Regions from separate parts of the Staphylococcus sp. mip270_02 genome, predicted to be linked through region 4. Evidence: riboswitches for the same ligand, from Rfam matches in the RefSeq annotation. Region 4 holds a riboswitch; each other region holds the start of a gene.
What was found. A riboswitch is a leader RNA that binds a small molecule or an ion and turns the genes downstream of it on or off. The one in region 4 is predicted to bind thiamine pyrophosphate.
Positions count from the first base shown of each region.

Region 1: another riboswitch for thiamine pyrophosphate. It lies ahead of tenA (thiaminase II); the one in region 4 lies ahead of ACW5YJ_RS02495 (thiamine phosphate synthase).
Region 2: another riboswitch for thiamine pyrophosphate. It lies ahead of ACW5YJ_RS10810 (ECF transporter S component); the one in region 4 lies ahead of ACW5YJ_RS02495 (thiamine phosphate synthase).
Region 3: another riboswitch for thiamine pyrophosphate. It lies ahead of ACW5YJ_RS09770 (3-oxoacyl-ACP reductase); the one in region 4 lies ahead of ACW5YJ_RS02495 (thiamine phosphate synthase).

Region 1 covers NZ_CM132934.1:1,283,527-1,286,744, reverse strand. Annotated here, with positions in the region: gene thiD (bifunctional hydroxymethylpyrimidine kinase/phosphomethylpyrimidine kinase) at 1-553, opposite strand, end outside; gene tenA (thiaminase II) at 555-1,235, opposite strand; TPP riboswitch at 1,311-1,409, opposite strand; gene ACW5YJ_RS05865 (transglycosylase family protein) at 1,673-2,362, opposite strand; gene ACW5YJ_RS05860 (single-stranded DNA-binding protein) at 2,784-3,203, opposite strand.
Region 2 covers NZ_CM132934.1:2,282,285-2,285,502, reverse strand. Annotated here, with positions in the region: gene ACW5YJ_RS10815 (ABC transporter ATP-binding protein) at 1-666, opposite strand, end outside; gene ACW5YJ_RS10810 (ECF transporter S component) at 679-1,254, opposite strand; TPP riboswitch at 1,335-1,436, opposite strand; gene graF (glycopeptide resistance-associated protein GraF) at 1,816-1,950, opposite strand; gene auxA (lipoteichoic acid stability factor AuxA) at 2,193-3,218, shown strand, end outside.
Region 3 covers NZ_CM132934.1:2,080,581-2,083,798, forward strand. Annotated here, with positions in the region: gene trmD (tRNA (guanosine(37)-N1)-methyltransferase TrmD) at 1-209, opposite strand, end outside; gene rimM (ribosome maturation factor RimM) at 209-715, opposite strand; gene rpsP (30S ribosomal protein S16) at 958-1,224, opposite strand; TPP riboswitch at 1,439-1,537, shown strand; gene ACW5YJ_RS09770 (3-oxoacyl-ACP reductase) at 1,649-2,401, shown strand; gene ACW5YJ_RS09775 (LLM class flavin-dependent oxidoreductase) at 2,422-3,218, shown strand, end outside.
Region 4 covers NZ_CM132934.1:562,580-565,797, reverse strand. Annotated here, with positions in the region: gene ACW5YJ_RS02500 (NAD(P)/FAD-dependent oxidoreductase) at 1-1,047, opposite strand, end outside; gene ACW5YJ_RS02495 (thiamine phosphate synthase) at 1,040-1,633, opposite strand; TPP riboswitch at 1,695-1,804, opposite strand; gene xylB (xylulokinase) at 1,954-3,218, opposite strand, start outside.

The DNA of each region.
Region 1 (3,218 bases), 720 kb from region 4:
CTAAATCTTCTGCATGCCCACCTTTGATCACAACGCCTTTACTACCAATTTCATTTATAAAAATTTTACCGGCTTTATAAATAGACGCTTCATCCTCTATCGTCAATCCAGTGATTTCTTCTGCTTCAGGTAAATTTGGCGTTGCGACTGTAGCTAAAGGTAATAAAATATTTTGCAAATCCTTTTTAGCATCATCGTCCATCAATGAATCTCCACTTTTTGCTAGCATAACTGGATCTATAACATATGGTATATCAGGATACGTTACTAAATACTCTTGAATAACTTTCATCATATCTTTTGATGCAATCATCCCTGTTTTAATTGCATGTGGTAACTCATCATCAAAAACACTGCTAAGTTGTTCAGATAACCATTGTGTTTCTAAATTGTGTATATGTTGTACGCCTTTCGTATTTTGAGCTACAATACTCGTTATAGTGGCCATCCCGTACACGCCACAAGCATGAAAAGATTTTAAATCTGCCATTACACCGGCACCACCAGTTGGGTCAGTACCTGCAATGGTTAAAGCAATTTTTGGTTTTTTCATTCTATTCCCCTCCATATAACCAATCTTCTTCAATATATGACATATTAAAGAAATTACGTTCATGAATTGTACTTTGTAAAAAACACATTTTTATTTCATGCTTTTCATCCACAGTACATGCTTCAGTTAATTTATTCAATAATTTATCAAATACATCAACCAATTCATCCATTTCAGTGCTATAAAAATCGAACCATTTTGCTAATATCGAATCTCTATTTAATTGATTATCTTCTAATGCACGTTGAGCAATAGCTTGATAAACATAAGGACAAGGTGCCATAGCAGCAATCGTATATGCTGCATTTTCCTTTGCATACGCATTAAAATACATATGCTTAATGTAATGGTCACCACTTGGTGGCCATACTTTTTCACTTACAATATCATCATAATTTTCTCCAACATATTCAGCTAATATTTCATGTGCTGCCACTTCACCATCAACAATAAACTGAATTTGTTCCACTAAAAATTTCACGTCTTCTAATTTATTCATTTTTGGAATAAGCAATGCATATATATTAGCAAATTCCTTTAGATACGATGCGTCGGCACGTAAATAAAATTTTGTTGCCTCAATAGGTAAATTACCGTTCAACATTTCTTGAATAAATGGATCATTATAAATATCATCTATAATATTTTGTGATTCTTTCTTTAACGTTTCTGAAAATAACAAATGATTTCCTCCTATAAATAAAAACTACATTCCAACTAGGAACGTAGTTAATTAATAGAAAGGTATAGCAATTTAACTATAATTAAACTACTTTCCTACGTTGGTATTAACCAAATCAGGTTGTAAGGGTCTGATGTAAATCATCTCAGCCAAAAGGCTCCCCTAGTAGATTTTTATATATTATATTTATCTAAAACATATCAAAGTATACCACCTATTGCAATAAAACAGTTTATATAAAACGAAGGTGTAAAATTATATTAAGTTAAAATGATTTCATTAGATTAATTACTCCCCTAGAAATATGACTATTTTATAAATCATATTAATCTTTAACTTTATACACTCTACTAGCGTGTTTTCTATACGCTAAAAAGCCCTCGACATATAGTTATGTCGAGGGCTTTAATAAGATACTTTATTTGGGTACTGTTAAATTATGCAGTTACCCATTGTGAAGCGCCAACTTCATCATATAGTTTTTGCGCTGCAGCGTCTTGTACTGCTTCTGGTGCATTAGCAGCTGGTTGACCTTGATATTGAGCTGGTGCTACTGAATCCCATGTGCTTTGTAAGAATTGGAACTTACCTGAAGCACCTGATGATGGGTTTGTAGCATGAATATCGCCACCTGATTCACGTTGTGCAATTTGTTGTAAGTGTGCATTCACACCTGATGAACCTTCTGAAGCTTCATTTGAACTAGAAGAAGATTGTGAAGTTGCTTCTTGTTGTGGTTGTTGTGTTGTTTCTTCTTGAGGTGCTGCTTCTTGTGTTGGTTGCTCTGTAGCAGTTTGAGCTGGTTGAGCTTGCTCTTCTTGTGCATTATTATCTGTAGTTTGTTCTACTGACGTGTTTGATTCTTCGCTTGAACCTTCTCCGTAGCTCCAGCTAAAGTTTTCACCGTCTGAAGAAAAATTAAAATTTGTATTATTATATGTGAAATTAATGTCATATGCACCTTCTTGAACTGGTGCTTCGTTTAATGATTCTGGATTAGTTAGTGCTTGTTGCGCTAATTGAGCTTTGTCTACACCTTGTTCAGCAGCGTCAGCTGAATTTCCTGCTGCAAATCCTGTTACTCCAAGTCCTACTGCTAAAGTTGATGCGATTACTGTTTTTTTCATTGTAAAAAAGTCCTCCTATAAGGTAAATAAGTTATTTATGATTAATTTGCAAGTACAACTATAACATTCATAAAACTATAGTAGGTTACAGAGAAATGAAAAAACCTGTAGTTTTTTTACGATTAAATTACATATAAATATATTTTGAAATTAATTTTTTTCTACTTAAATACTACTGTGAAAGTTTTCCAGAATATTTCATCGTTATATAGTATGTAATGTAATTGTAATTTATCTGATTATTCTGGATGATTAATGCCTATATTTCTTTCCTATTTCTCAAAACTCTTTATATTTAAAAAGCTACCCCTCTTTTTTACTTATATTAAGAGGAATAGCCTGAAGAAGTATAATTGATAGTAGGATTTAATGTATATAGATTTGGGTGGGTTAATTTTGAGGTAGGTTTAAATTGGGAGTATTATACAATTTCGTATATTTCATTATCTTGTAGACTTTTTTCTTTAGTTGAATTACAAACTTGCTCTATAGGGAATATTTCATGAAATTCACTAATTTCATCTTTATTTCTCGGAGACATAAATTTAATCGTTTCGATAAAAAGTTCTGATACAAAATGCATCTGCCCTTCTTTTTCATATTTTCTTGATTGCATTTGACCAGTAATTCCCACAAGTGATCCTTTATTTAAATATAGTTCGATATTATTAGCTATTTTACCAACTGCCTTACAATATAGATAATCACAAATGGTATTTTGGTCCTTATCTCTATAATTTCTTGTTATCGCTACACACATTGTAGCTAATTTATTCCCCTCCTTCTCATAAATTTTAGGGTCTTTGGTTAATCTCCCTACTATGACAATGTTGTTAATCATATGTCACCTCCTTTA
Region 2 (3,218 bases), 1.2 Mb from region 4:
ATCTTCATGTTCATTCAAAATTTCATCGGGCGTATTGTCAGCGATAATGTCACCCTCATAATTTAATAAGATGACACGATCCATATGTTGCCATATATGATTCACTTTATGTTCGACAATGATTACTGTTTTATCTTGCCAAAGAGCTTTAATTTTTCCCCATAATTCTGCAGTCGATTCAACATCCAACATTGCAGTAGGTTCATCTAAAAACAAGGTTTTCGACTGTTGTAATATCGTTTCGGCAATTGCTAATTTTTGTTTCATACCGCCACTTAGCTGATTAATGTATTGGTTTTTATCAACTTTTAAATCTACGGCTTTTAATGCATTATCTATACGTTTATCCATTTCGTGACGAGGGATTTGTTGGTTTTCTAAAACAAATGCTAATTCTTCGTCAACTTTAGGCATACAAAATTGACTATCTGGATCTTGAAATATAACACTACTGGAATCATCGATAATTAATTCGTCATATTTAATAGGTAAATCAATAAGATTTGGTACAATGCCACTTAATACATTTAATAAAGTGCTTTTGCCAGAACCTGATGGTCCTAGTAATAATACTTTTTCGTTTTCTTTGATTTGGAGTGTTAAATGATCAAATATCTTTTTCTTACCGTTTGGATATTTTAATCGTAAATTTTTTGTAGCTATCAACGTGATTGCTCCTTATAAATTATCATAGTCACTTTTTGTGGCAGGTCTGAACAATTTGGTTACTCCCGTTTGATCCAATGCTTTTACTATATAGTAGGAAATTAGGCCGGCAACGACGACGCCGCTTATAAGTCTGAATCCGATATATAACGATAGATTCCAACCTACAACTTCACCTAAATAACCATAAGCAAAGTCTAAAGGCAATGTTGAAATAGAGGCTAAGAGACCAGCGAGCATTGCTACCATTGCTGAACGAGATTTATATCTGAAAATAGCAAATATAATTTCACATGCTAAACCTTGTAATAAGGCATAGACCATAGTTGCAATATCAAAACGACCCATGACAATAGTTTCTCCGGCACCAGCAGCAAATTCGGCTAATATTGCAATGCCAGCTTTAGGAATAATAAGGTATGCGACGATAGCAGCCATGAACCAAGCGCCATATGTTAATTCTTCAAAATGTAACCCTGTAACTTGTAACGCTTTATACACAAAATTCCAAATGTTGTAAATAATTGCAAAAACAACAGCAATTAGCACAGTCACTAGAATTTCTGAAAGCTTTAATCCTTTTGACATAAAAAATCCTCCTAATATAAAAACGCACAACCTTCTAGAAAGTTGCGCGTTAAAATATAGGCATACAAATACCTGAAAAATAGGTGATTAGTACACTTTCCTACGCTAGTTTCATCTAGATCAGGTTCAAAGGGTTTGAGGGTATACCTCATCTCAGTCACAAAACACCCCTAGTGCGAATGATTAATTTAAATTTAACTATAATGTATGACTTTTAAGGCATAATGTCAAGGCTGCCTATTAAATTTAATATATAACATATGTACTTTACTTCTATATAAGTTAATAATTATTTCGCTTTAATCAAATTAAAAATTGCTCATATAAAAAGGTAGTGAGCTATTTTATTTATATCAACCATCCATCTTAATCGTATTAAATCCCAATACATATGGTATTTACGTCTGAAGATATTGTCTTCACACATATAATACATATCTAATGCAATGGCGTTGAAAAATTACAATAAAGGTGAGGCTGGGACATTTATTATGACCCAGCCTCACTTGTCGGATTTACTTTTATATTTTAAAGCATGTGAAACCTATATTATTGAAAAATTTAGTCTAATGAATCTTGAACATTCTTTTTAGTTTCTTCTGTACTATCTTCAGCAGTTTCTTTCTTATCTTTTAATTTATCTTCTGCTTCTTTTGCTTGTTCTGCGGCTTTTTTGTTTAATTCTTCTTTACTCATAGATTAAACACTCCTTTTAAAGTATATGACTTCTATAAAGTATATATACCACAACTTAAAAAAATCAAACAAAACTAGTGATTTAGATTTTAGTCTTAGTTATAATCAATTTATTGTTTAATTGAATGATATAAGTGGAAAGTTGACTATACATCGATTTATATCATACTATGGACGTATTTATTAAATTGTTAAAGACAAGAACTAATTGTTAATATATAATAACTTTTGAGGTGAATGGTATGTCTTTTTTGAAGAAACACGCTGAGATATTATATAGTTATATTATAGGCATCGTTTCGCTTTTCACAGGTCTCATCATTTTAATCAATTTACCTTTAATTGATAAATTAAATAACAAGGGTAAAATTGACTTACATATTCATAATGTATGGGATTTTATAAACGCATTTTTTGGTGAAATAATTAGAGTGATAAGCAATTATATAGGTAATTTCCCAGTATTTAGTGCCATTATAATCATTTTATTTGGTATTGGTGTTGTTTTGCTTGGTTTTACTCTATTTAGAACAACAAGATACGACTATGATATTTCAATATTCTTTTTAGTTATTGGTATATTATTCTTTATTATCACGTTAATATTAATGACTCAAGTTTATAGCTTTTTTGCTATTATTTTCGTAATACCATTTGCAATTCACATTGGTTACATCGTTTATAAGGACGAGTTAAATACGGAGCATAGAAAATACCATTATCTTTGGATTATTTTCAGTTATGGTTTTAGTTATTTAATTACGCAAATTGTGCTATACGGAAGAATTGATAGTGATAAAATTATACCGATTGATATTTTAAGTGTGAACACATTTTTCATAATTATGTGGTTATTAGGTCAAATGTCAATTTGGAACTTCTTATTCTTAAGAAGATCTCTTCCATTAACTAAGCAAGAACTTGGTGAAGAAGAACCAGAATTATCAAGAACAAGTAAAGGCACAGTAACGAATCAAACGAAAGAAACTTGGAAAAACTTACAAGATAAAACAACAGAATTTACTAGAAAAACACGTAGAAGTGTAGATATTCAAAAAGTAAGAGATAAAAAGGATAAATTCATTACAAAGTGGAAAGATAAAATAGATATTCAAGAGGATGATATTCCTAATTGGATGAAAATACCAAAATGGGTAAAATCAGCATATGTAGAATTGTTTTGTGGCGCAGTGCTATTATTTTTCACTTTAATTGAATTTAACAATAGAAATTCATTGTTCGTTTCTGGCAATTGGGAGATTTCTCAA
Region 3 (3,218 bases), 1.5 Mb from region 4:
GCATTAAATATAGGTTCAGGCTTTAATACCATACCTTGCCCACCACCATAAGGATAATCATCTACTTGATTATGTTTATTTTCTGCAAAATGTCTAAAATCTACAGTATTGACTTGTAACACATCTTTTTCTTGAGCACGCTTAAGAATAGAATGGTTTAACACGCCATTAAACATATCTGGAAATAGAGTTAAATAATCAATCTTCATTAATCTAACAATCCTTCCATTGGTGAGATTTGAATACGTCTACCTTCGACATCAATTTTTTTAACTACATCTGCAATATAAGGTATTAAATATTCTTTATCTCCTTTAACGACCCAAACATCATTGGCGCCTGTTTCAAAAATTTCTATCACACGACCAATTGGAGTATCTTCTTCATCGAAGACCGTACAACCAATAATATCTGAATAATAATATTCATGTTCACCTAATTCAATTTCTTCATGATCACGTTCTTGAACTAATGTTTCACCTTTTAAATGTTCAATATCGTTTATATTATTGATTCCTTCAAATGTTAACATATGAAGTCCTTTATGCATTCTATATGATGAAATTGTAAATGTTAATGATTCTTTGTCTTTACGTTCTATCTCAACAATTTCGCCTGGTTGAAAACGTATATCGGTAAAATCTGAATTGGATTTTACCTTGATTTCTCCTTTTATCCCATGTGTATTTACAATCTTCCCTACTTCAACTTTCATATATGTTCCTCCATAATAGTTTGACTAATTCATTTATCTTTGATTATGTATATTCGCTATTTTATTAGCTCATTATAACATGTAAGTTCGATCACTGTGACTCATTATATTTAAAAAATAAAGGTTCTATGATATATCGCCGTTTTTCATTATTGTTGAATTTTATTTGATATTTCTCAATAAAAAAAGAGTACCTCTTGAGGTACTCTTACAAATATACAGAATGTATATTAGGTTAAAAATTATTTTTGCTCATCAAATTTTTTCAAGATACCTTCTCTTGATAAAATGTTATGAACTGTATCAGTTGGTTTCGCACCATCTTTTAACCATTTAAGTGCTAATTCTTCGTCGATTTTAACTTCTGGTGCATTTACATTGTTAGGGTTGTAAGTACCGATTTGTTCGATATTACGACCGTCACGTGGTGCACGAGCATCAGCTGCTACGATACGATAGAATGGATTTCTTTTTGAACCTAAACGTGTTAAACGTAATTTAACTGCCATTTATATTCGCTCCTTTAATTTTCATAGTTTTTATTTTCTACAAGAAATAATGATAACAGTAATATCCAACTTTGTAAAGAGTTTCTTCTTTACCAATTTCAATATTCTTCAAATTTCTTTTCTTCATCTCAAAATGATATTGTATAAAATCTTAAATCATCCTAAACTTGACATTAACTACTAAAAAATATACATTGAAGTTAAATTAAATAACCAAATGCACTAGGGGTGTTTCTAACTGAGATGAGTCTGACTCAAACCCTTTGAACCTGATCTAGTTTGAACTAGCGGAGGAAAGTGTGAAGTCTAGCATATTTCAAAAGCTTTTTGAAGCACTTTTTATACATATATTGCTATTTCTAATACACAACTTTCTTTCGGAAGGGTTGTGTATTTTTTTATTGAAAATTAAGGGGTGTATATAATGAAAAAAAACGTAATAGTAACTGGCAGTAGCCGTGGATTAGGTGCAGTCATAGTAAAAACACTAGCTCAGCATGGTCATAACGTTGTAATAAACTATCATAATAGTGAACATGCTGCACAAAAGCTTGTTGATGAAATTGGAACTCGACAAGCAATCGCTATACAAGCAAATGTGACAAAACGAAATGAAATTGACAGATTAGTTGATGAAGCTACACAATATTTTGGTCAGATAGATGTTGTAATTAATAATGCATTAGTTGGATTTAAATTTGATCCTGTTCAACAAAAAGCATTTGCAGATCTTTCATGGGATGATTACCAGCAACAAATTGATGGTACATTAAAAGCAGCTTTCAATGTATGTCAAAGCGTTATACCTCAATTCATTCAAAGAAAAAAAGGTAAGATTATCTCAATAGGCACGAATTTATTTCAAAACCCTGTTGTCCCTTATCATGAATATACAACAGCTAAAGCGGGATTAATTGGATTTTCACGTAATTTGGCTGCCGAATTAGGTCAATATGGTATCACATCAAACGTAGTATCTGGTGGTTTATTAAAAACAACCGACGCAAGTGCAACTACATCAACTGAGGTCTTTGATTTAATTGCTCAAACAACACCTATTAAAAATGTTACCGCACCACAAGATGTAGCTAATATGGTTGCATATCTCGTATCGGATCAATCTGATGGCATTACAGGTCAGAACTTTACAGTGGACGGCGGCTTAACAATGAATTAATAAGGAGGACTAATTATTCTATGACACAATCACAACATCTAAACATCGGTGTACTCATCTATGGATGTGGTCACCATCAAGCTGCATGGCGCATGCCTCATTCAAGCATTGAACGTATTGGTGATATTACATATTATCAGTCGTTAGCAAAAATTGCAGAACAAGGCTTATTTGATGCTATATTTTTTGCTGACAACCAATCATTTCCAGCTAATTCTAAAAGTGATATGCCTGCATTTTGGTTCGATCCCCTAGTTAATTTAACAGCTATATCACAAGTTACTCAACATGTTGGACTAGTCGCTACTATATCTAGTACATTTTCTAACCCTTTTACAGCCGCTAGACAATTATTAAGTGTTGACCACATTAGTCAAGGTCGCGCTGGTTGGAATTTAGTAACTTCAATGACAGATTTGGAAGCTGAGAACCATGGTATGGACCACTTGCCCGAACACGAAGAACGCTATAAAAAAGCAGATGAATTTGCTCAAGTGATGAATCAATTACTTGAATCTTGGAGTGTTGATGATTTTTTACATAATAAAGAAGACAATAATTTAATTAATAATTCTGCAATCAATCCTATCAATCACAAAGGTTCACATTTCAGTGTTCAGGGACCATTGACTACACCAAGTAGCCCCCAAGGAAAACCTGTTGCAATGCAAGCCGGTGCATCGGATCCTGGTATCGAATTGGCAACTAAATACGCAGATGCAGTCTATGCTGTGGCTTGGAACTTTGATCAAGCAAACAATTTTAAAAAGAAATTAAACCACAAATTAATACAACAAGGAAAATCCGAAAATAGCTT
Region 4 (3,218 bases):
AATAACCCATTGACTCATCAACTCGCCTATTAAAGGTGATAGTAGAATTCCATTGCGATAATGGCCAGTAATGACAAATAAGTCTTTATCCACTTCATCCATAATAGGCTGTTCATTTTGACAATAAGGTCGTATACCTGACCACTGGTTTATAATTTTTCCATTTTTCAAATCAGGTATATAGTGCAAAGCTTGTGACTTAAGCCATGATTTCCCTGCATTAGACACCCCAACTGAGTAATCATCAAAGTAACTTGTTGCACCGACTAAATATCTATTCTTTAATTTAGGGACGACATAGCAACCATTTGTCAGGAACATGGTAACGCCCAAATTCAAATCAGGTTGTTCTACCAATAATACTTCTCCCTTTACACCACTAACCGCTTCACAGGGTAAATATTGCTGTAAAAGTTTGCTTGTCCAAGCGCCACCCGTGACAATTAATTTTTCAGTATAATAAGTTCCACTTTGTGTATCCACACGGTATCCGCCTTTTCCGGCTTCAATATGGGTCACAGTTGTTTGATATATCCTATCTATATGTCGATGTGATAGTGACTTCAGCAACGCTTTGGTATATCGGTTTGCATTGATTTGATTATCTTCAGGCATATAAATACCATTTGCATGTTTTGAAGTAATGACCCCGTTGGACATGTGCTGAACATCAGTCGGGCTAAGATGTTCTACAGATGTAAAATGTTGTCTCAAGAATTGATATTGTTGTTCGATTTTTTTATTATCATAATGATTCGTAGCCAATTTTATTAATCCGCTATTTAAATACTCAATATCCACGCCAACCTCTTCAAACAAACTATCTCTTAGAGGTTTGAACATCTTTTGAGAAGTTGTTGCTAAACTAAACAAAGCACGGTTTTCGGTAAATTCATTTTGCGCACCTAACATCCCACCCGCTTTATAAGATGCATGCTTACCTGCTTCGTCTCTATCTATCACAGCTATATTCGCAAAGGACTGGCTTAACCCACGTGCGATTGACATGCCCATGACTCCAGATCCAATAATAATGACATCATACATGTCCATCCCACACTTCCTTCATATTCATGAGTTTATGTTTAGAGTATTGATTAAAAATAGAAATACCGGCTATGCCTGAAAATCCATTAGGTAAGGAAGGCAAAGTATGTTGATTAATACCTCCAATTGCAATAATCGGAATATCAATTTGTAGCGCTTCTTCAACTTCCGTCTTTGCTCTAGGCTTTTGTTTAGATTTAGAAGGTGTTTCAAATACGTGTCCGAACAACACAAAATCTATCCCTAAATATTTAGCGTTAGCAATAGCATCTTTACGATGCGTAGACATACTCACTTGTAAATTAGGATAACGAGTTTGTATTTCCCTAATAGAACGGTCATTTTCTCTAAAATGAATTGCAGACAAGTCACATCGTATGATTACCTTGATATCGCTATGAATAATAATCTTATCCTTAGGGAACTCATTTTTTAGTAATTCATGAACCCACTGAATTAGTTCTTCAGTATTCATTGGCACTCTTATTAATAAGTAATCAATAACACCTTCGATTTCACAGTAATGCTTAATATGTGATTTAGACAAATCTTGATATGGTGTAATAGCAATAAACAATATATTCACCCCAAAATAAAAAAAACGTTATTTTTCCTGGTGGAAAAATAACGTTATATGATTACTTCTATCATAGAAAACGCCACTTTCCTACGCCAGTGCGAACTGGATCAGGTTCTAGGAATCCCTCAGTTATTACTTCGGTCTCAGCCTTTATCAAAGGCACTTCCAGTGGTTTCTATCTATTAAATTTTCAAATTAAATGTTCATTTCACATGTTTTAGCGATTACTTACAATCTAACTTATAATGATTTACTTTTCAAGTATCACTTTGACATTTGTAACACATGTTTCTAATATTAGCTGATATTATTATGCAATTTCACACCTATAAAGACAACTCTAACAAACGTGCTGTTATAGACCTGGTCTGACGATAGACTTCTTGGTATATTTCAAAATATTCAACATAGCGTTTGTGATGAGCTTTATTTGGAAGAAAAGTTCTATCATAGACAATAAATTGATTAACTACATCTTCTATATTTTCATACCAACCCAAACCGACAATAGCTAGCATTGCAGCCCCCATGCAAGGCCCTTCCTCATATTTCAATTTACTGACTTTCGCATTAAATATATCAGCTTGTAATTGTAACCAAAAATCATTTTTCGCACCTCCGCCAATCGAGGTAATATGCGTTATGTCCTTCCCTTTTTCACGTAAATATACCAATGTTTCATACAATGAATAAGTAATACCTTCAATTACTGATCTAGCTATATCTGCATTTGTATGTAAAGTACTTAACCCGATAAAGCTACCTCTAATTTGGGAATCGCCATGTGGTGTACGCTCACCTGAAAGATAAGGTGCAAATAACAACCCTTCACTGCCAATTGTAGATTCACTTGCTAAACTTAAAATTTGATTGAAAGTTAAGTCAGGAAATACATGCTTTTTTAACCAATTCAAACTATCTCCAGCAGCAAGTGTCACACCCATTACATATGATTTATCTTCGACAACATGATTGAAATAGTGCAAATTATGGCGATACGTCTTTCCTTCACCTTCTTCACAAGTTAATAACGTACCAGAAGTCCCAATACTGCATAATGTATCGTTGGATTTGATAACGCCAGCACCAAGTGCACCACATGCATTATCACCACCACCAGCAAAAACAGCTACCTCATCTTTTAATCCTAATGATTTAGCTAGGCCACTTTCTACATATCCCACAAAATCTCCGGATGATACGAGTGAAGGATAAATATCGTGAATACCAAATTGTGAGCCAATTGCCTTCGACCAATTTTTTTGTTTTGGATCCATTAATAGCGTGCTTGAAGCATCTGAATATTCCATATTTATTTTACCGGTAAGCTTAAACCGCACATAATCTTTAGGTAATAAGAATGTCGCTATCCTGTTCCAATTATTAGGCTCATTATCTTTTATCCATAGCAATTTCGTTAGTGTAAAGCCTTCTAATACCGGATTTGATAACACATAATTACCAAATTGTTGTTCAATTGTTGCGCACTGATGTGTTGATCGAGTATCATTCCACAATATTGCATTTCGAATCGGTTTATTATTGCTATCTAATGCCACTAAACTATGCATTTGACCAGATAACGATAAGG